4 regions of the Phycicoccus sp. Soil803 genome follow, and region 1 is predicted to be linked to each of the others. Evidence: predicted binding sites of a transcription regulator. Region 1 holds the regulator's gene; each other region holds the start of a gene.
What was found. Region 1 encodes LexA, which represses DNA repair genes until DNA is damaged. Its sites were predicted from a motif close to TCGAACANNTGTTCGA; they were not measured.
Positions count from the first base shown of each region.

Region 2: a site for LexA is predicted at 2,261-2,276, ahead of ASG95_RS01425 (DUF222 domain-containing protein). Genes of this name have one in related genera too.
Region 3: a site for LexA is predicted at 3,299-3,314, ahead of recA (recombinase RecA). Genes of this name have one in related genera too.
Region 4: a site for LexA is predicted at 1,818-1,833, ahead of ASG95_RS08540 (alpha-ketoglutarate-dependent dioxygenase AlkB). Genes of this name have one in related genera too.

Region 1 is NZ_LMST01000001.1:2,916,085-2,921,128, forward strand. Features, by position in the region: gene ASG95_RS13385 (CHAP domain-containing protein) at 1-637, shown strand, start outside; gene ASG95_RS13390 (LysM peptidoglycan-binding domain-containing protein) at 669-1,115, opposite strand; gene lexA (transcriptional repressor LexA) at 1,386-2,111, shown strand; gene ASG95_RS13400 (DUF4259 domain-containing protein) at 2,214-2,627, opposite strand; gene ASG95_RS13405 (GNAT family N-acetyltransferase) at 2,700-3,233, opposite strand; gene ASG95_RS13410 (bifunctional 2-polyprenyl-6-hydroxyphenol methylase/3-demethylubiquinol 3-O-methyltransferase UbiG) at 3,252-3,914, shown strand; gene ASG95_RS13415 (hypothetical protein) at 4,214-4,972, shown strand; gene ASG95_RS21390 (NAD-dependent protein deacetylase) at 4,998-5,044, opposite strand, start outside.
Region 2 is NZ_LMST01000001.1:309,933-314,976, reverse strand. Features, by position in the region: gene ASG95_RS01430 (FG-GAP-like repeat-containing protein) at 1-2,054, shown strand, start outside; gene ASG95_RS01425 (DUF222 domain-containing protein) at 2,284-3,888, shown strand; gene ASG95_RS01420 (hypothetical protein) at 4,195-5,007, shown strand.
Region 3 is NZ_LMST01000001.1:1,804,206-1,809,249, reverse strand. Features, by position in the region: gene miaB (tRNA (N6-isopentenyl adenosine(37)-C2)-methylthiotransferase MiaB) at 1-1,379, opposite strand, end outside; gene ASG95_RS08275 (regulatory protein RecX) at 1,402-2,037, opposite strand; gene recA (recombinase RecA) at 2,065-3,129, opposite strand; gene ASG95_RS08265 (GNAT family N-acetyltransferase) at 3,351-3,818, opposite strand; gene ASG95_RS08260 (ABC transporter permease) at 3,815-4,630, opposite strand; gene ASG95_RS08255 (ABC transporter permease) at 4,627-5,044, opposite strand, start outside.
Region 4 is NZ_LMST01000001.1:1,863,240-1,868,283, forward strand. Features, by position in the region: gene ASG95_RS08535 (hypothetical protein) at 1-1,088, opposite strand, end outside; gene ASG95_RS08540 (alpha-ketoglutarate-dependent dioxygenase AlkB) at 1,168-1,797, opposite strand; gene ASG95_RS22210 (hypothetical protein) at 1,938-2,072, shown strand; gene recO (DNA repair protein RecO) at 2,124-2,960, shown strand; gene ASG95_RS08550 (isoprenyl transferase) at 3,029-3,739, shown strand; gene ASG95_RS08555 (Fur family transcriptional regulator) at 3,746-4,162, opposite strand; gene ASG95_RS08560 (metal ABC transporter permease) at 4,159-5,044, opposite strand, start outside.

The DNA.
Region 1 (5,044 bases):
GGCCCCGGTCTACGTCTCCACCTGGGCGGCCTTCGGCGGCACCCAGCCGACCTACCTGGTCTCCAGCACCTCGCTGGCCACGCTGCCGGTGCGACCGGCCGAGGGCACCTTCATCAAGGGCGCCCAGCGCAAGGAGGCCTACCGCATCGCCGGTGGCGCTCCGGTCATCGTGACCTCGTGGGCGGTCTTCGGCGGCACCAAGCCGACCGTCGTGGTCGACCAGAACGCGATCGACAAGGCCGGCACCGGCGGGGTGTGGAACCACCTCAACGCGGTGCCCGCCGACGGGACCTTTATCAAGACCGGACAGCGGCTCGAGGCCTACCGGATGAGCGGCGGGGCGCCGATCGCGATCAGCTCCTGGGCCAACGTCGGCGGCTACCGGACGCCCATCTACGTCGACCAGCTGGCGGTCGACCAGGCCGGGTCAGGCGTGAAGTTCAACCATCTGCGCTTCCACCCCAAGGACGGCACCCTCATCAAGGCGCTGCCGGGGACGGCGTCCTACAAGGTCACCGCCGGGGTGCCGATCCGGACCACCACGACGGCCTCGGCCGTGGGCGTCGACCAGGTCGCCATTGCGAAGGCCGGCGACACCTCGGCGATCCGCTGGACGCACCTGGCCAAGGCCAACTGACAACGTCGGACCTACCGACTGGTCAGCGACCTCAGCCAACCCGCGGGATGAGCAGCGTCTGACCCGCGTGGATGTCGCTACCGGTGAGGTCGTTCGCGATCTGGAGCTGGGCCACGGCCTCGGCCATCGGCAACTGCGGGAGCTGCTGCGTGGCGATCTCCGAGAGCGTCTGGCCCGTGCCCACCGTGGTGGAGTGGTCGATGACGGTGGCCGAGGCGCCGCCGGAGAACAGCGCGACCGCCAGGGCGACCGCCGCCACGACGACGGTGAGGGTGAGCGCCAACCGACCGGCCCGGGTGATCCGCAGCGGCGCGGCCGGCACCTCGGGCACGGCCGTCCCGGTGGGCAGGGAGACCAGCTGCGGGCGAGCCGGGCGAACGGGGACCCGCACTGGTGCGGGGGCGACGTCCCACGCGACTGCTGCACTCATCTGGTCCTCCATCGGGGCGGTGAGCCGGGGGCTCGTGGTTGCGTCCATCGAACGGGTGTGCGAAGAACTGCCTGGGTGATTTCTAGCACGCATGTTCGAACCAATCAAGACACGCGTCGAACACATGTTTGGCACAGACGTTCGAAGGCCATACGCTGTGTTCATGCCCCAAGCACACCAGAGGCCACTGACAACGCTTCCTGAACAGCAGGCGCACCTGTCACAGATCACCTCTGGCCCGCCCGGCGCACGACACCTGACCTGCACCAGCACGTGGACAAGCACCAGCACCCGGCACTGCTCAAGTGAGGAAGCGGCATGAGCGACGACAACGTCAAGGAACTGCCCGACCGCGATCGCGGCGACGGACTCACCGTCCGGCAGCGGCGGGTGCTCGAGGTGATCCGCAACTCGGTCGACCGGCGTGGCTACCCGCCGAGCCTGCGCGAGATCGGCGAGGCCGTGGGGCTCACCTCCCCCAGCTCGGTGGCCCACCAGCTCTCCACGCTCGAGCGCAAAGGCTTCCTGCGTCGCGACCCCAACCGGCCGCGCGCCATCGAGGTCGTCTCGCCCGACTCGCCCGCTGACATGCGCGGCTACCGCGGCGGCGCCAGCGTCGAGGACGAGACCGCCACCTACGACGAGACCGGGGTCAACGACCAGCGGCCCGAGGCGTCCTACGTCCCGGTGCTCGGTCGGATCGCCGCCGGGGTGCCGATCCTGGCCGAGGAGACCGTCGAGGACGTCTTCCCGCTCCCCCGCCAGATCGTGGGCGAGGGCCAGCTCTTCCTGCTCCAGGTCGTCGGCGACTCGATGATCGAGGCCGCGATCTGCGACGGCGACTGGGTCGTCGTGCGGCAGCAGCCCAGCGCCGACAACGGCGACATCGTGGCCGCGATGCTCGACAACGAGGCCACGGTCAAGACCTTCAAGCGCAAAGACGGCAAGGTGTGGCTGATGCCGCACAATGCCGCGTTCGACCCCATCGACGGAGACCACGCCACCATCCTCGGCAAGGTCACCGCGGTGCTGCGCCGCATCTGACCTCGACCCTTAGGCGCGCGCCATACGGCAGTTGCGTCGTCAACCCGGCAGCTGTTGTTGCGGGTCAGGCGACGCAACTGCCGTTGTGCGTGTGGGGGCCGGTCAGTCGCCCAGCGCGTCGAGCAGGTGGGTGACCTTGGTCGCGAACCGCTCGCCACCGTCCCCGTCGGCCCACAGCTCCCAGAGCTCGTTGTCGTCGGACTTCAGCGCGCGGTGCAGGGCCTGCGTCGCGAGCTCCTCGAGCCGCTCGTCGACCTCGATCGGGTCCTCGTCGATCCAGCGCGGCACGTTCCGCTCCCCGATCACGGCCTCGAAGTCGTCGCAGGCTGCCACCACCGCCGCCGCCGCCACGGCCTCCGACATGGTGGGCGCCTCGATGTAGCCGGAGGCGCGGACCACCCGGGCGAGGGCGGTCTCCACCTTGCGGCGGCGCACGTCCTGCTCCGACTCCTCGAGCTCGTCGAGGAAGTCCAGTGCGTCGTCGTTCTCGAACGGCCCAGCTCCGATGGCGCCCATCTCGAAACCTCCACAGCCTGCAACTACGGGTTCGCTTCCGAGAGTGCCGCGCGCGGGCGCGACACGCCAGCCCTAATCCGTCGGGCTCATCCGTTGGTACCACGCGGTGTCGACGTAACGACCGAACTTGTGCCCCACCTCCCGCAGGACCCCCACCCGTTCGAAGCCGGCCGCCAGGTGCAACGCCACGCTCGCGTCGTTGGGGAGGGCGACCACGGCCACCTGGGTGTGCACGCCCGGTGCGGCGTCGAGCCGCGCCAGCAACGCGGCATACAGGGTGCGGCCGAGGCCCCGACCGCGTGCGGTCTCGGCGAGGTAGACCGAGACCTCCTTGGTGCCCGCGTAGGCGGGGCGCGGGCGGAAGGGTCCGGAGAAGGCGTAGCCGAGGAGCTCGTCCTGCGCCGTGCAGGCGACCAGGACCACGTTGCCCTCGTCGGCGGCGACGAGCTTCTCGCCCAGGTATGCCGCGCCGCGCGGCTCGGTGTCGAAGGTCGCCAGCGAGGTGCGCACCTGGTCGTCGTAGACGGCCGCCATCGCCGGCAGGTCGGCAGGGGTGGCGTCGCGGACCACGATCGTCGGGTCTCCCGCGGGGACGATGCTGCTCATATCGGCGATGCTAGGGGGATGAGCGACGGGCACCAGCACTCCGACAGGCACGGCGCGACCGGTGGAGGGGACCTGCCCGACCCCGACCGCGGCACCCCCACGACCCGTCAAGCGCTGTGGGACGAGCGGTATGCCGCGCACGAGCACGTCTGGAGCGCGACCCCCAACGCCGAGGTCGAGCGGATCGTGGGTGGGTGGCCGCCGGGCCGGGCGCTCGACCTCGGGGCCGGCGAGGGTCGCCACTCCGTGTGGCTCGCCTCGCTCGGCTGGCGGGTGACGGCTGTCGACTTTTCCTCGGTCGGGCTGACGAAGGGCGAGAAGGAGGCGTCGCGCCTGGGCCACCGGATCGACTGGGTCGTCGCGGACGCCCGGTCGTGGCACCCCGCGCCGCAGGTCCTCTACGACCTGGTGCTGGTCTCCTACCTGCACCTGCCGTCCGACGTCGTGTCGCGCACCCGCAGCTGGCTGGCGCCCGGTGGTGCGCTGGTCGTGGTCGGGCACGGCCTGCGCAACCTCACGGAGGGCGTCGGTGGCCCGTCCGACCCCGCACTCCTGCACTCCCCCGAGCAGCTGCGCGCGGCCGCGGGCGACCTGGCCATCGAGCGCTGCGAGGAGTACCTGCGCCCGACCGAGCACGGCGACGCGATCGACGTGGTTCTGGTCGCCCGACGGCCGACCTGACCGTCGCCTACCGGTCAGCGGCTGGGAGGTCACGCGGTCCCGCGGTCCCGCGGTCACGAGGTCACGAGGCGCGGATCTACGCCAGGTGCGGGAGGGCTGCCGCGAGCCACGGCCCTACCGTGGAACGCAGGGTCGTCCTCGAGGAGGGATCCATGCACCTGCGATCGTCATCCTCAGCGGCGGCGGTGGCGGCAGCCCTCGCGCTCTGCTCGTGCAGCGGTGGGGCTACTCCGACCGGGGCGAGTGTCGATCACTCGGGGACGACGGCCACCACCTTGGCGACCGGCGCCCCTTCCGGCGTGGACGCGGACCACCCCGAGGGGGTCATCGCCCTGGGCCACTCGGGAATGACCGGCTTCCAGTCCGATCCCGAACACCCCGGTGAGAACGTCGTCGACAACTCGTGGGCCACGGGCAGCAACCCCGAGGTCAACAGCGTCTACGAGAGGCTGGTCGCGGTCCGTCCCAAGACGCAGGGCCTGGTGGCCAACGTATCGCGCAACGGGGAGAAGGCCGACGGGCTGGAGTTCCAGGTGCCAGCCGCGCTGGCCATCGTCCCGACACCTTCGCTGGCGCTCATCATGATCATGGACAACGACATCCGGTGCGACGGAACCGATCCCGCACACCTCCCGGAGTTCCGGACGCAGGTCAGGTCTGCCGTCCAGTCCATCGTCGAGGCCTCCCCCAAGGTGACGGTCGTGCTGGCGACCGGAGCCGGTCGCCCAGCCGACTACGCCAAGGCGATGGCCACCCTCCCCACCACGCCGGTGGACCTCGTGGGGCACGAGCCGTGCGCGATGTTCTCGGCCAACAAGAAGATCAACACTGCTGAGGTGAAGCGGCTGACGTCGATCATGGAGGCGTACGAGGCGGAGCTCGGCCGGGCCTGTGCGGGGATTCCCCAGTGCCACACCGACGGCGGCGCCCTGGCCCGCCACCACGCCGAACGGCTGGAGGAGCTGGGCAACGACCTCGGTCACCCCTCCGTGCTCGGGCACCGGGAGTGGGCGGCGGCGATCTGGCCGGCGGTGGCCAAGGCCATGGGCCTGGGCTGAGCCGGGCCTGGGACGGTCGCCCAGGCTAGGCGGCCACGCGGTCGAGCAGGGCGGCGAGGGTCGGGCCAAGGG
Region 2 (5,044 bases), 2.6 Mb from region 1:
CGCCGGTGGCGCTGGCCGACGCGGTCTTCGTCGACGACCGTGGGGTCCAGCACAAGGTGGTCCTGACGCCGGGTTCGACCGGCGCCGGCACGCTGACCGTGCCGACGGGTACGGAGACCAGCACGTGGCGGCTCGGCTCGGTGCGCCTGCGCAGCGAGCCCGACCTGATCACCAAGGTCTGCGGCACGTTCTGGGCACTACGCGTCTCAGACTGCACAGTCACCCGCGACCTGTCCGCGGGTGACGTCAACGTGCGGGGGATGACACCGGAGTACGACGCACCGCAGCTCGCCTCGGTCACGGCGTCCCCGGCGGCGCCACTGGTCGTCGGGCCCGAGCGCCAGGCAAACCTCGCATGGACCCTACGGTCCCCGGCTCCCGACCTCGCCTACGTATCGGCCCGCTTCACCAACCGCAGTACCGGGCAGGTGGGCGTCATTCTCGACTCCCGCGATCCGGTGGCACTTGCTGCCGGCAGGTTCGGGGGATGGGTCGCCGGCGGCACCCCGAACGGTCTCTACGACCTGACCAGCTTCATGCTGTGCGACAAGTCCTTCAACTGTGCGGAGTACCACCCCGATGGTTCGGTCACCTTGGCCAGGGGGGCCCGGACGCCGACCGGCGCCCAGCCGACCTTCTCCGGGACCTTCGACGTGAATTCGGACCCGCCGGTGCTGACCTCCATCCGGCTTGCGGCACCCACCGTCCTCGTCGGCAAGCCCGTGGTCGTCTCGTACGCCGTGCAGAATCGGCAGGCGACCCTGGACGGGGTGCGGCTCCTGTACACCTACCAAGGCGACGGTCTGCGCGACGTCGAAGTCCGACGGCTTGACGCACCCCGCACGGGGACCATCAGCCAGGTGATGGACCGGATCGGGCTGTATCACCTGGACTCGATCGTCGTCCACAACGGCTACACCCCCGCCCTTGAGTACCGCTCCGACGGCACGGTGGTGAACCTGAGGTTCAACCAGGTCGTCGGCACGCACCAGTTCGACCTCCGCAGCCTCGACATCCGGGTGATCCCGAAGCCGCCCAAGCTCACCGCGAGGGCGTGGGCGCGCGGCGCCAGGATCGACTTCAACCCCGGCATGGACGACGACATCGGCAACATCACCGGCTACGAGATGGTCGCCGAGCCCGGACACCACGTCTCGCGGGTCACCGGCACCAACCTCTACACGGCATACGTCAAGGGCCTCACGGCCGGCACCAAGTACACCGTGAAGGTCACCTCCCTGAGCGCTGCCGGCCCCGGCCCGGCCACGACGTTCACCGTCACGCCGATGCTGACGTCCAACGTCGTGGGCATCGGCGACCTGAACCGCGACCGGCACGGCGACCTCGTGGCCCTGAGGCGTGACTGGACCCACACCTTCGGCTACTGGGGGAACGGCAAGGGCGGCTTCAGCGGCGGCGTCCGCAACATCGCGGACGTCGTCCCGGGCACTCGCATCCTGCCCGCCGGCGACCTCACCGGTGACGGACAGCCCGACCTGATCGCCGAGCACGTCGGTCGGCTCGAGCTCTATCAGGGCACCAACGGCGGCTTCCTCACCGATCCCACCATCGCGAGCACCGGCTGGTCGTCGATGCGGTTCATCACCGGCGGCGGCGACTTCTCCGGCGACGGGCGGGCTGACGTGCTGGGCGTGACCCCCACCGGGGTGCTCAACCTCTATGCCGGCAACGGTCGCGGCAAGGTGGCCACGGGGCGCCAGATCGGGTCCGGGTGGCAGACCATGACGTCGGTGTTCATGACCGCGGACTTCAACGGCGACCGCACCCGCGACATCCTGGCCGTCGACCAGGCCGGGGTGCTGTGGCTCTACCCCGGCAACGGCAAGGGCGGGTTCCGCGGCGCCCGGTCGAAGGTCGGCACCGGCTGGAACACGCTCGGGTCGGTCGGCCCGCTCGGCGACTTCACCGGTGATGGGAAGGCCGACGTCGTCGGCATCACCATGGCCGGTGAGTTCCGGCTTTATGCCGGTAACGGCACCGGGCGCGTGTATGCCGGGCGCGTGATCGGGACGGGTTGGCAGCGCTACTTCTGAGCCAGTGACCGGCTCGGGTCCCGCGGGCGGCGCGGGACATGGGGGTGGCGCACGGGTGTGGGCGGCACGGCGCGTGTGAGTGGCGGGCGGCGTGCCCGCCCCACTGTGCCCGCCGCGGGCCAGCACGAGCGCACTGCACTTCTTCGCTGAGAGCGAAATCCGTTGTCCCACAACTGATTTCAGCTGTGGATTACTGGCCACAGCATTCGAACAGGTGTACGATCGAGGTATGTCAGTCAGCCCGGCAGCCGTGCAGCGCGACGAGGAGCAGCGAGCCCTCTGGACGCGCACGGCCGAGGTCGCGGGGCGGCTCAACCGGGCGCAAGGCGAGCTGGTCGACCTGGCTGCTGAGCTCATCGACGGCGAGCACTGGGGTGACGGCGGGTTCCGTTCGCCGGAGCACTACCTGGTCGTGCGGGCCGGGCTGTCGCCGGCGCACGCGCGGGACGTGGTCGCGATCGCGAGGCGCCGCCACGAGCTGCCCGCGGCCTCCGAGGCCCTGCGTGACGGGCTGCTGTCCCTCGACCAGACCGCGGTGGTCGCCCACCACGCGCCGGCGTCCCACCAGCGGTCGGCGGCAGAGTTCGCCAGGCACGCCACGGTGCCGCAGCTGCGTCGCGCGCTGAGCCGGCACGCCTTCACCGCTGCGCCAGCGACGCCCGCCGAGACCGCCGACCCTTCCGCAGACGCCACGGCCGACACCGCTGCGACCGACACCGCCCCGACCGACCCCGCTCCGGCGCCTGGGCTGCCCGGGCAGGACGAGTCGGAGCGTCGGGCCTGCGCCCGGCCTGACCTGTCGATGCACTACGACGTCGACGGCCGGTTCCAGCTGCGCTACAGCGCGCCGGCGCCCGTCGGGGCCCTGGTCGAGCAGGCACTCAAGGAAGCCAAGGACGCCCTGTTCCTCGCCGCCGCAGACACCACCGCCCCCGACACCACCGCCTCCGACACCACCGACGGCGAGCTCGACGGAACGCCCGGCACCACACCCGGCGCCACCCGCAACGCCACCTCCGTGTCGGTGGGGGACCCGCGTGCGCACGGCATCACCGCGACGGACCGGCCGACCTACGCGGACGCGCTCGAGGAGCTGGCGCGGCGGTCGTTCTCCTCGGTCACCTCGTCGGGTCGGGCCAGCCACTACCGGGTCTACCTGCACCTGTCCACCGACGGCGCCTGGGTCAACGGCGGCGGAGCCATCCCGCGGCGGCTGCTCGACCGGTTCATCTCCGACGGGGTGGTCCAGCCGGTCTGGGAGACCGAAGGACGACCGGTCAGCGTCGGGCGCTCGATGCGGATCCTGCCGCAGCGGTCCCGTCGGCTGATCGAGGACCGCGACCGCGGCTGCCGGTTCCCCGGCTGCACCGCCAGCCGGTTCGTGGAGATCCACCACCTGCACGACTGGGCCGACGGCGGGCCGACCGACGACGACAACCAGGTCAGCCTCTGCCCGTTCCACCACGACGCGGTCGGCCGCGGCGACTACCAGATGACCGGTGACCCGACCCGGCTCGACGGGCTGGTCGTCACCACCCGGCACGGCCTCCCGGTCCGACCCCCGACCGCGGTCGAGCTCGCCGCGCCACCGGGCGGCGACCCACCCCAGCCACGCACGGCCGCGGCATACCAACCACCCACCGGCGAACCCGCCCGCTGGAACGACATCGAGATCCTCCCCGACCATCTAGCCCACTGGGACCGACAGCTCCACCTCGTCAAACCACCCGGCCATGACGCGGGCGCACCCACCGACGCAGATGACCCCCGGTGGCCAATGAGGGACGCGGACGAAGAAGAGGTACTCGCCTGCTACCGCACCTGGGACGACTAGCCGGGAAGGCGAGGGGCAGACCGCCGATCGGCTACCTTCCCTGTCGTGGACCTACCCGAGCAGGCCTGGCAGCGAGTCGACTGGCCTTCGGTCCAGGTTGACGGAGTGACCAACGCGGGAGCCAGCTGCACAGCGGTGTGGGGGCACCTCGATGACGGTCGCGTAGTGCTCGCTCTGATGGAGGACGGTGCGTTCGTCCGCGTCGTGGATGTCCCACAGGAGGCGGCCGCCCAGGGTGCGGTCCGAACGGTGCGGTGGGGACGGGCGCCGGTCGGCTCAAGTGAAGTCGAATATCGACTGGTGGGCGTGTGCGGTGCGACAGGGCTCTGGCACTGCGACTGGGGCGGGGAGATCAGGGCAGTCTCCGCCCCACCTGACGAGGTGGGCCACCAGGCCACCCGCCTGTGGCCGGTGGCCGGTGACGAAGACGTCCGGGTGGTCGCCACGTATGGCCCGAACCAGGAGGTTCGCGTGTTGGGCGGCGGCTTTCCCCTTCGGCTCCTGCCGCAGGTCAATCGGCTCGAAGTGCGTGGCAGCGTCGACGACGTGATGTGCGGCTCGCACTCGGGTGTGGTCGCAGTGGCCGGGGACCTGCGGGTCGACGGGGAGCCGGCCACGGCGTCCTTCGCGTGGGCGTGGTCAGGATTCCTCGACCATGGAGAGGAAGGTCGCTACTCGCGCGAGTGGCATGCCCTCCCTGAGCCGTCCGCGGCGGTGCATCTCACCGACATGGGTGACTGGCCGGGCGACGTTCGCTTCGCTGGGTTCCAAGACGGGCATCCGCAGTTCTGGGGCATCGAGGACTTCCCCAACGAGCCAGATGACTTCGACTGCCCCACCGGCAACTGGACCAGCGTCCTGCTCCCGGACTCGACCCAGGAAGTGAGGTCGGTGGTCGTGGCGACCCCCGGCACGTCGTTGCTCGTCGTCGACGAAGGGGCCGATCCACTCCCGCTACCCGCCGGCCAGGTGCAGTCCGTCGCCTTCAACGAGGGATATTGGGGCAGCCCGCAGCTCCACCACGCGGTGGTGGACGGCGTCCTGTACACGCTGGCCACGCCACAGTCGACACCCCACCCGCTCCAGGCGCTGCTCCGGGACCACTTCGACATGCCCTAGACCGGGGACGACGACGCCCCGCGAGCGACCGAGGTCG
Region 3 (5,044 bases), 1.1 Mb from region 1:
GCCGCGTCGGCCACCAGGTGGTGCGGGGCGCCGTAGGTGACCCCGACCGTCACCAGGTCACCCGGTCGCGGGCGCTCGGCTCCGTCGGGCACCGCGAAGTGGACCAGCCGGTTGTCCCGCGCCCGTCCCGACAGGCGGTGGGTCTCGGTGTCCTTGCGGCCCTCGCCGGTGGCCACCAGCACCTCGACGTCACGACCTTCGACGGTGCGGTTCTCGGCCCAGGAGATCTCCTCCTGGGCAGCGAGCAGGCGTTCGTACCGCTCCTGCACGACGGCCTTCGGCAGCTGGTCGGGCATCGTCGCGGCGGGCGTGCCCGCGCGGATGGAGTACTGGAAGGTGAAGGCGCTGGCGAAGCGCGACGCGCGGACCACCCGCAAGGTCTCCGCGAAGTCGGCCTCGGTCTCGCCCGGGAACCCGACGATGATGTCGGTGGTGATCGCGGCGTCTGGGATCTGCTCGCGGACGCGGTCGATGATCCCGAGGAACTTGTCACTGCGGTAGGACCGCCGCATCGCCTTGAGCACCCGGTCGGAGCCCGACTGCAGCGGCATGTGCAGGCTCGGCATGACGTTGGGCGTCTCGGCCATGGCGGCGATGACGTCGTCGGTGAAGGCGGCCGGGTGCGGGCTGGTGAAGCGCACCCGCTCCAGCCCGTCGATGTCGCCACAGGCCCGCAGCAGCTTGCCGAACGCCAGGCGGTCACCGAACTCGACGCCGTAGGTGTTGACGTTCTGGCCGAGCAGGGTCACCTCGACGACTCCCTGCTGCACGAGCGCCTCGACCTCGGCCAGCACGTCACCGGGGCGTCGGTCGGCCTCCTTGCCGCGCAGGCTCGGCACGATGCAGAACGTGCAGGTGTTGTTGCAGCCCACCGAGATCGACACCCAGCCGGCGTAGGCCGAGTCACGTCGGGTCGGCAGCGTGCTCGGGAAGACCTCGAGGCTCTCCAGGATCTCGACCTCGGCGCGCCGGTTGTGGCGGGCTCGGTCGAGCAGGGCGGGCAGGCTGCCGATGTTGTTGGTGCCGAAGACGACGTCCACCCAGGGTGCCCGCTGCACGATCGTCGCGCGGTCCTTCTGGGCCATGCAGCCGCCCACGGCGATCTGCATGTCGGGGTTCCGCGTCTTGGCCGGGCGCAGCTGGCCGAGGTTGCCGTAGAGCTTGTTGTCGGCGTTCTCCCGCACCGCGCAGGTGTTGAAGACCACGACATCGGCCGCCTCCGGGCGGGCGCCCGAGGGCAGGCTGTTGACGTCGACGTACCCGGCCGTCTCGAGCAGCCCGGCGAGGCGCTCGGAGTCGTGCACGTTCATCTGGCACCCGTGGGTGCGGACGTCGTAGGTCTTGGCAGCGCTCTGGGGCGCGGTGGCGTGCGTCGTCATGGCATCGCCAAGGGTACGTGTCTCAGTCGCGTTGGTGCTCGGGGGCGGCGTGGATGGCCTCGCGGATCACGGCCATCGACAGCTCGGCCGGGTAACCCTTGCGCGCCAGCATGCCGGCCAGCCGTCGCTTCTGCACCAGCGGCTCCAGCCCGTGCATGGACCGCAGCTTCTTGGCGACGAGCTGGGCGGCCCGGTCGCGCTCGGCCTCGGGGTCGATCTGGTCGAGGGTCGCCTTGGCCGTCTCGTCGTCCACGCCCTTGGTGCGCAGCTCGCGCGCCAGCGCCCGCTTGGCCAGCCCCCGACCGGCCTGCTGGGAGCGGACCAGCATCCCGGCGTAGGCCTCGTCGTCGACCAGCCCCACGTCGGTCATCCGGTCGAGCACGGCCTCGGCGACGTCGTCGGGGCAGTTGCGGGTGCGCAGCTTGTCGCGCAGCTGCTGGCGGCTCTTGGGTGACAGGGCCAGCTGGCGCAGCACGATCTGGCGTGCCACGTCGTAGGCGTCCGGCTCACCGTCGCGCGTCTGCAGGTCGGCCTCGGGGTCGCCGGGGATCGGCTGCCACGCCTCGGGTCGCGACCTCGCCGCCGCGACCGAGGACCCACCCGTCGCGGCCAGGGCAGCCTCCATGGCTGCCCTGGCCGCGTCGTGTCGATCAGTCATGTCAGTCGGTCAATCGGTGGGTACGGCTCAGAACTCGACCGGGACCTCGGGCACCGCTGCCTCCGCGGGCTTGTCGACCTGCGGCCCGATGCCGAGCTTCTCCTTGATCTTCTTCTCGATCTCGTTGCCGAGGTCGGGGTTGTCCTTGAGGAACTGCCGGGCGTTCTCCTTGCCCTGCCCGAGCTGGTCGCCCTCGTAGGTGTACCAAGCGCCGGCCTTGCGGACGAAGCCCTGCTCGACCCCCATGTCGATCAGGCCGCCCTCACGGGAGATGCCCTGCCCGTAGAGGATGTCGAACTCGGCCTGCTTGAACGGCGGGGCCACCTTGTTCTTGACGACCTTGACCCTGGTGCGGTTGCCGACCGGGTCGCTGCCGTCCTTGAGGGTCTCGATGCGACGCACGTCCAGGCGCACCGAGGCGTAGAACTTCAGCGCCTTGCCACCTGTGGTGGTCTCCGGCGAGCCGAACATGACGCCGATCTTCTCGCGGAGCTGGTTGATGAAGATCGCCGTGGTGCCGGTGGTGTTGAGCGCACCGGTGAGCTTGCGCAGCGCCTGGGACATCAGCCGCGCCTGCAGACCCACGTGGCTGTCACCCATCTCGCCCTCGATCTCGGCGCGCGGCACGAGCGCGGCCACCGAGTCGATGACGATGATGTCGATGGCGCCGGACCGGATCAGCATGTCGGCGATCTCGAGCGCCTGCTCACCGGTGTCGGGCTGGCTGACCAGCAGGGCGTCGGTGTCGACGCCCAGCTTCTTGGCGTAGTCGGGATCGAGGGCGTGCTCCGCGTCGATGAACGCCGCGATGCCACCGGCGCGCTGCGCGCTGGCCACGGCATGGAGTGCCACGGTCGTCTTGCCCGAGGACTCCGGGCCGTAGATCTCGACGACCCGGCCCCGCGGGAGGCCGCCGATGCCGAGCGCCACGTCGAGGGCGATCGAGCCGGTCGGGATCACGTCGATCGGGGGTCGGACGTCGTCGCCGAGCCGCATGACCGCGCCCTTGCCGAACGACTTCTCGATCTGCCCCATCACGCTGTCGAGGGACTTTGCCTTCTGGTCCACCGTTGCGGAGTTCGCTCCAGACATCTTGGCCACCATTCCTTCTTTCTTTCGAGTCGGGCGCGCCTGCCTTCGACCCTCGGGCAGCTGCTCTGCTTAGGGTCAGACGCTAGGTGTCGGCACCGACAGCCGTCCGGGTCGCTCGCACGACCTGTGGACGGTGGCTCTGTGGCAGTTCCACCTGGGGATGAACCTACCGAACACCTGTTCGAAATCCGGCATCCGACACGCGACACGCCGCGACCGAGCTAGCCCCGGCCCGACCGGCGCATCGGCGTGTGCGGGATGCCGTCGTCGAGGAAGCCACGGCCGCTGGGAGCGAAGCCGAACGCGGCATACCAGTCCACGAGGTGCGACTGCGCGTCGAGCACCACGGTCCGGTCCCCGGCCAGGTCCAGGGCGGCCCGCACGAGGCGCGCGGCGAGCCCCTGGCCGCGCGCCGACGGCACCGTGGCGACCCGGCCGATGCGCAGCGCGTCGCCGTCGTCGAGCAGCCGCAGGGTCGCCACCGGCACGCCGTCCTGCTCGATCCACAGGTGTCGGGTCAGCGGTTCGAGGTCACGGCCGTCGAGGTCGAGGTAGGGACAGTCCTGCTCCACCACGAAGACCTCCGACCGCAGCGCCCAGAGCCGGTAGGCGGTCAGCGGGTCGAGGTCGGCGAACCCGGCCGTCCGGACGTCAGGGTCCGAGCCCCGGTCCCCGGTCGACGACGTCATGAGAGCAGCAGCTTCTCGAGCCGGCGGGCCGTGCCCACCACCCCGATGGCGCCGAGCACGACGAGGTAGCCGACGTGGGCCAGCACGCCCCAGCCGACCTCCCCGAGCATGAGCGCCCGCTCGAGCGCCACCCCGTGGTAGAGCGGCGTGACCCGCACCACCCACCGCAGCGCCTCGGGGTAGGTGGAGAGCGGGAAGAACGTCGCGGAGAACAGGAACATCGGCTGGATCGCGAGGGTGATGTAGTCGAAGTGCACCCACGACTTCATGAACGTGGTGGCGAACATGCCGAGCGCGGCGAACGCGAAACCGATGAACACCGCGGCCGGCAGGGCCAGGACCGCCCACCAGGAGCCCACGGCCCCCGCCAGCAGGGCGACGACGAGGAACGCCGCGGAGTAGAGACCGCCCCGGATCAGCGACCAGGCGATCTCACCGACGGCGATGTCGCGCGGACCCATCGGCGTGGCCAGCACCGCGTCGTAGAGCTTGGCGTAGCGCAGCTTGAAGAACACGTTGAAGGTCGAGTCGAAGACGGCGCCGTTCATGGCGGAGGCCGCCAGCAGGGCCGGGGCGACGAACTGGGGGTAGGACACCTCGGCGCCCGAGTCGGTCGTGACGGTCTGCACGAGCGCCCCGATCCCGATGCCGAGGGAGAACAGGTAGAACACCGGCTCGGCGAACCCGGTGACCAGGGCGACCCACCCGTGCCGGAACGACGTGATGTTGCGCTCGACGAGCATCCGCGCGAGACCGGCCCCGGCCGGCATGGGCACGAGGGTGGTGAGCCGGGTCGTGGTCGGGGCGCTCACGGGACCAGCCTCGCGGCGAAGGAGCGCTCGGCGAGCCACCAGCCGACGGCGACGTAGACCGCGAGGACCGCCACGTGACCGACGAACGGTCCCAGGGCCACCGAGGCCGTCGCCACGTCGCGGCAGGCCTCGACCCCGTGCCACAGCGGCGTCACCCAGGCGATCGGCTGCATCCAGCCGGGGAGCTGCTCGACCGGGAAGAACGTGCCGGAGAAGAGCATCAACGGCGTGACCACCCAGCGGAACAGGATGTTGAAGCCGTCGTCACCCTCCTGCCGCGCGGTGAACGCGAAGATGGGGGTGGTGAACGCCAGGCCGGTGAGGATCGCGATCGGCAGGCAGAAGACCGCCATGACCGACCGGAACCCGCCGAACAGGGCGGCCACGCCCATGAAGATCGTCGTGGCGGTGGTC
Region 4 (5,044 bases), 1.1 Mb from region 1:
GCAGCGATGAGCAGCAGCGCCACGGCCAGGCCGGGGCCGGTCGTCGGACCGGTGTTCGCCAGCTCAGGGGCAGCAGCCGCGGCCGGCACCGCCGAGGCCGGGTCGGCCGGAGCCGGCACGGCCGGATCGGTCGGGGTGGGGGCCGTGGCTCGCAGATCGAGGATGAACGGCACCATGTCGGCGTTGGAGCGGTTGCCGATCTCGTCGTAGGACCACGCGGTGAGGTGGACTTCGATGCGCTTGCCGTCGAGGTAGTCGATCGACCGGGCGAGCAGGTCGCAGGACCACCGCCCGTCCGCATCGGCCACGACCGTCTTCTGCTCGCAGGCAGGCTCGCCGGACTCCCAGCCGACCACGGACAGCTCCTGGCCCGGCACGGCGGTGCCCGAGATGACGACGTGGTGCGACGTGACGACCTCGTGGGCGGCGGGTGAGGTGATCACCGGCTTCGGCGGACCGGTGGAGTCGCCGACGACGTCGACGACCTGCGACGCGAGCTGGCGGCCCCACGCATCCTTGCCCCGGAGCTGGAGCTGGTGGGGGCCATCGGCGAAGTCCTCGAGGTCCACGAAGGCCAGCAAGGAGCCAAGGTCCTCGAAACCGATCGAGGCGTCAATCGGCTGGCCATCGACGTAGATCCGATACGTGGCGCCTTGGTCGGTCGCAGTGGCCCGGAGGTCGAAGTGACCGCTGATCTTCTGGCCTGAGGACGGCTCGGTGATGACGAGCGGAACCACCGGGGGGAGCACGTAGTAGTAAGTCACCGCCTCGGCGATCACCTCGTCGAAGTTGTCCCGGACCTGAGCCCTGATCTCGGCCTGCTCGCCCTGCGGGAGCGGGTCGACCAGCTGGAAGGACCAGGTCCCGTCAGTGGCGGGGGTCACCGCCGTGGCCTCGACCCCGTTGACGAGCACGTGGACGGGGTAGAGCGGGTCGCCGGTGCCGGTCAACAGCGGGGTGCGGTCCTCGCCGAAGTTCCCGCCGGGCAGGGTGATGCTGATGTCGTTGGGGTCGGCCTGGGCCGCCGTGGTGGTCCCGAGCAGGAGCAGAAGGGCGGCGGCAAGGGCTGCGAGCAGGCGGCGCGACACGGTGGTTCCCCCAAGAATCAGATGTGCGAAGTCGGCGAATCATGGCATACCGGCGCAACCGGTGTCTTCCGAACGCCGGTCAACGCACCCCGCGAGGTCGGAACTGGATCGAGATCCGCGGGCCGACCGCCTTGGTGGTCTTGGGGATCGCGTGGTCCCAGGTGCGCTGGCAGGAGCCACCCATCACGACCAGGTCGCCGTGGCCGAGCGAGAAGCCCATCGAGGCGCCGCCGCCGCGCGGACGCAGCATCAGGGAGCGGGCCGAGCCGATCGAGAGGATCGCCACCATCGTGTCGAGGTCCTTGGAGCGGCCGATCCGGTCGCCGTGCCAGGCCACCGAGTCGCGTCCGTCGCGGTAGAGGCACAGGCCCGACGTCACGAACGGCTCGCCCAGCTCGGCGGCGTAGTGGCTGCTCAGCGCCTCGCGGGCCTGCGTCAGCGCAGGGTGTGGGAGGGGCTCGTCCTCGTCGTAGAACTTGAGGAGGCGGGGCACGTCGACCATGCGGTCGTACATCTCGCGGCGCTCCGCGTGCCACGGGACCTCGTGGTGGAGCAGCTCGAACAGAGTGTCGGCGCCCGCGAGCCACCCGGGCCGGTAGTCCACCCACGCCCCGCGGCTGAGCGGGGTGCGGTGCAGGCCGTCGGTCAGCGCGTGCAGCGCGATGTCGTCACCGGTGTCGAGCAGGGAGCCCTGGAATGCCGTGGACATGTCGGCACTCTAACTCACATTCGAACAGGTGTTCTAGTCCCTGACGGCGTCGAGGTGGGCGGTCAGCGCGGCCCGCAGCCCGTCGTGGGTCGGCCCCAGCACGGTCGCCGGGCTCGGGTGCGGGACGCTACCGTCGTCCCATGACCGAGCGTCGCCCCGAGGACGACCAGCTGGCCCGCGGCTTGGCCTGTGGGCTCTGGGCGGGCCTGGTCGCGGTCGTGGTCATCCTCGTCATCGTCGCCCTGGCCTTCTTCGGTCTCGGGCTGCGCGGCTGACCGTCGGCACGGCATACCGGCTTCCGGGTCGGGACTTGCGACAATGGGGTCATGCCCCTGTACCGCGACGAGGGAATCGTCCTGCGCACCCAGAAGCTGGGTGAGGCCGATCGCATCGTCACGCTGCTCACCCGCGGGCTGGGCAAGGTGCGGGTCGTGGGCAAGGGCGTGCGCCGCACCAAGAGCCGCTTCGGGGCGCGGCTCGAGCCGGCCATGATGGTCGACGTCCAGTGCTACGAGGGCCGCAACCTCGACACCGTGACCCAGGCCGAGTCGCTCGCCTCGTGGGGTGACGTGCTGGCCCGCGACTACACGACCTACACCGCCGCGGCCGCGATGCTCGAGACCGCGGACCGGCTCACCGAGGAGCGCGAGCCAAACCTCCAGCAGTACCTCCTGCTCCAGGGCGCGTTGCGCTCGATGGCCGAGGGGCTGCACGACCCCGGCCTGGTGCTCGATGCCTACCTGCTCCGGGCCCTCGCCATCGCCGGCTGGGCGCCGAGCTTCCACGACTGTGCCCGGTGCGGGGCCGAGGGTCCGCACCGCGCGTTCAACCTCGCGGCGGGTGGCACGGTGTGCCCGGTATGCCGTCCGGTCGGCTCCGCGGCGCCGGCGCCGGAGACGCTGTCGTTGCTGGCCGCCCTGCTCGCCGGCGACTGGGTCGTCGCCGACGCGTCGCAGGGACGTCACCGCAGAGAGGGCAGCACCCTGGCCAGCGCCTTCCTCCAGTGGCACCTCGAGAAGGGTGTGCGATCGTTGCGCCTCGTGGATCGACGGGACCCCGACGCGCAGCCGAGGCTCGACTCCCGCGTGACGTGGGCGCCGGCCCCACTCAGCGTGGTGAAGACGGTGGAAGAGGCGCACGCCGCCGCGCAGGCGCAAGCGTGAGCGCGGCATACCCGAAGCCGTTCGCCCACCCGAGCGGAGCCCAACCTCCCTCTCTCCCAAGGGAGCTCGTGCCGCGCCACGTCGCCATCGTCATGGACGGCAACGGCCGCTGGGCCAACCAACGGGGTCTCCCACGCACGAAGGGGCACGAGGCCGGCGAGGCGGCGCTGCTCGACGTGACGGCCGGGGCGATCGAGGCCGGGGTGACCCACCTGTCGGCCTACGCCTTCTCGACCGAGAACTGGAAGCGCAGCCCCGACGAGGTGCGCTTCCTGATGGGCTTCAACCGCGACGTGATCCGCCGGCGCCGTGACCAGCTCCACGAGTGGGGTGTGCGGATGCGCTGGGTGGGGCGCCGCCCACGCCTCTGGGGCTCGGTCATCAAGGAGCTTGAGACAGCCCAGGAGCTCACCAAGGACAACACCGGGCTGACCCTCTACTTCTGCGTCAACTACGGCGGCCGCGCCGAGATCGCGGACGCCGTGCAGCGGATCGCCGAGCAGGTGCAGCGCGGCAAGCTCAAGCCGGGCTCGATCGACGAGAGGACCATCGCGCGACACCTCCCCGAACCCGACATGCCCGACGTCGACCTGTTCGTGCGGTCGTCGGGGGAGCAGCGCACCTCGAACTTCCTGCTGTGGCAGAGCGCCTACGCCGAGCTGGTCTTCCAGGACACGCTCTGGCCCGACTACGACCGACGCCACCTGTGGGCGGCGATCCAGACCTATGCCGAGCGGGACCGTCGTTACGGCGGGGCGGTCGACCGCGCCACGACCTGAGGCGCGTCAGCGAGAACAGTCGGCGCAGGTGCCGAAGATCTCCAGGGTGTGGTGGACGTCGGTGAACCCGTGCTCCGCGCTGACCTTGTTCGCCCAGGCCTCGACGGTCGGTCCCTCGACCTCGACGGTGCGGCCGCACACCCGGCACACCAGGTGGTGGTGGTGTCCGGTCGAGCACGCGCGGTAGACGGCTTCACCGTCGTCGGTGCGCAGCATGTCGATCTCGCCGTCGGCGGCCATCGCCTGCAGGTTGCGGTAGACCGTCGCGAGGCCGACCTTGTCGCCGGCCTCGCGCAGGATGGCGTGCAGCTCCTGGGCGGACCGGAACTCATCGGTCTCGGCGAGCACCGCTGCCACCGCGGTGCGCTGCCGCGTCGGGCGACGGGTGCCCTCGAGGGTGGGGCGTTCGCGGGTGCCGGTCATGGCTGGGCCGCCTCCTTCGCCTGGTGGGTCGAGTCGTGCTCGTCGTAGTGGCCCTCGTGCGGTGCGTGGCGGTGGCCGTCGTGCACGTAGTCCACGTGGTCACCGTGCGCGACCGCCGGGTGGCCGCACTCCGGGCCGTGCTCGTGGTCGTGCCGCTCGGCCCGCCGGTGCTGGTGGGCGCGGGCCCTGGCGACTGCCGCGGTGACCGTGGCCGCCACGACGAAGAAGCCGATCGCCAGCAGCACGATCGTCCCGCCGGACGGGGTCTCGGCGTAGAACGACGCGATCACCCCACCGACGCTGGAGACCACGCCGACGGCGACGGCCCAGCGCGTCGAGGCGCGGAAGCTGCGGCCGAGCAGCTGCGCGGTGGCGTTGGGGATGATCATCAGCGCACTGATGAGCAGCAGCCCGACGACCCGCATCGAGACGACGACGGTCACGGCGGTCAGCACGGCCAGGGCGATGTTGAGCCCGGTGACGGGCAGCCCGCTGGCTCGTGCGTACTCCTCGTCGTTGGCCGCGGCGAACAGCCAGGGCCGCAGCAGCCAGGTGCCGACGAGGACGACCAGCGCCAGCCCCGCGAAGACCCAGAGGTCCTTCTGGTCGGCCGTGGTGATCGCACCGAAGAGGTATGCCGTGAGGTTGGCCGGGCTGCTGCTCGGCGACTTGGCGATGATCACCACGCCGGCGGCGATGCCGCCGTAGAACATCACCGCGAGGGCGATGTCGCCGCTCGTCCGGCCGCGCCCGCGGATCAGCTCGATGGCCACCGCGGCAGCGACCGCCGCCACCAGGGCGGTGAGGACGGGCGCCTGCCCGGTGAGGACGCCGACGGCCACCCCGGCGAGCGCCACGTGGCCCATCCCGTCGCCGATCAGG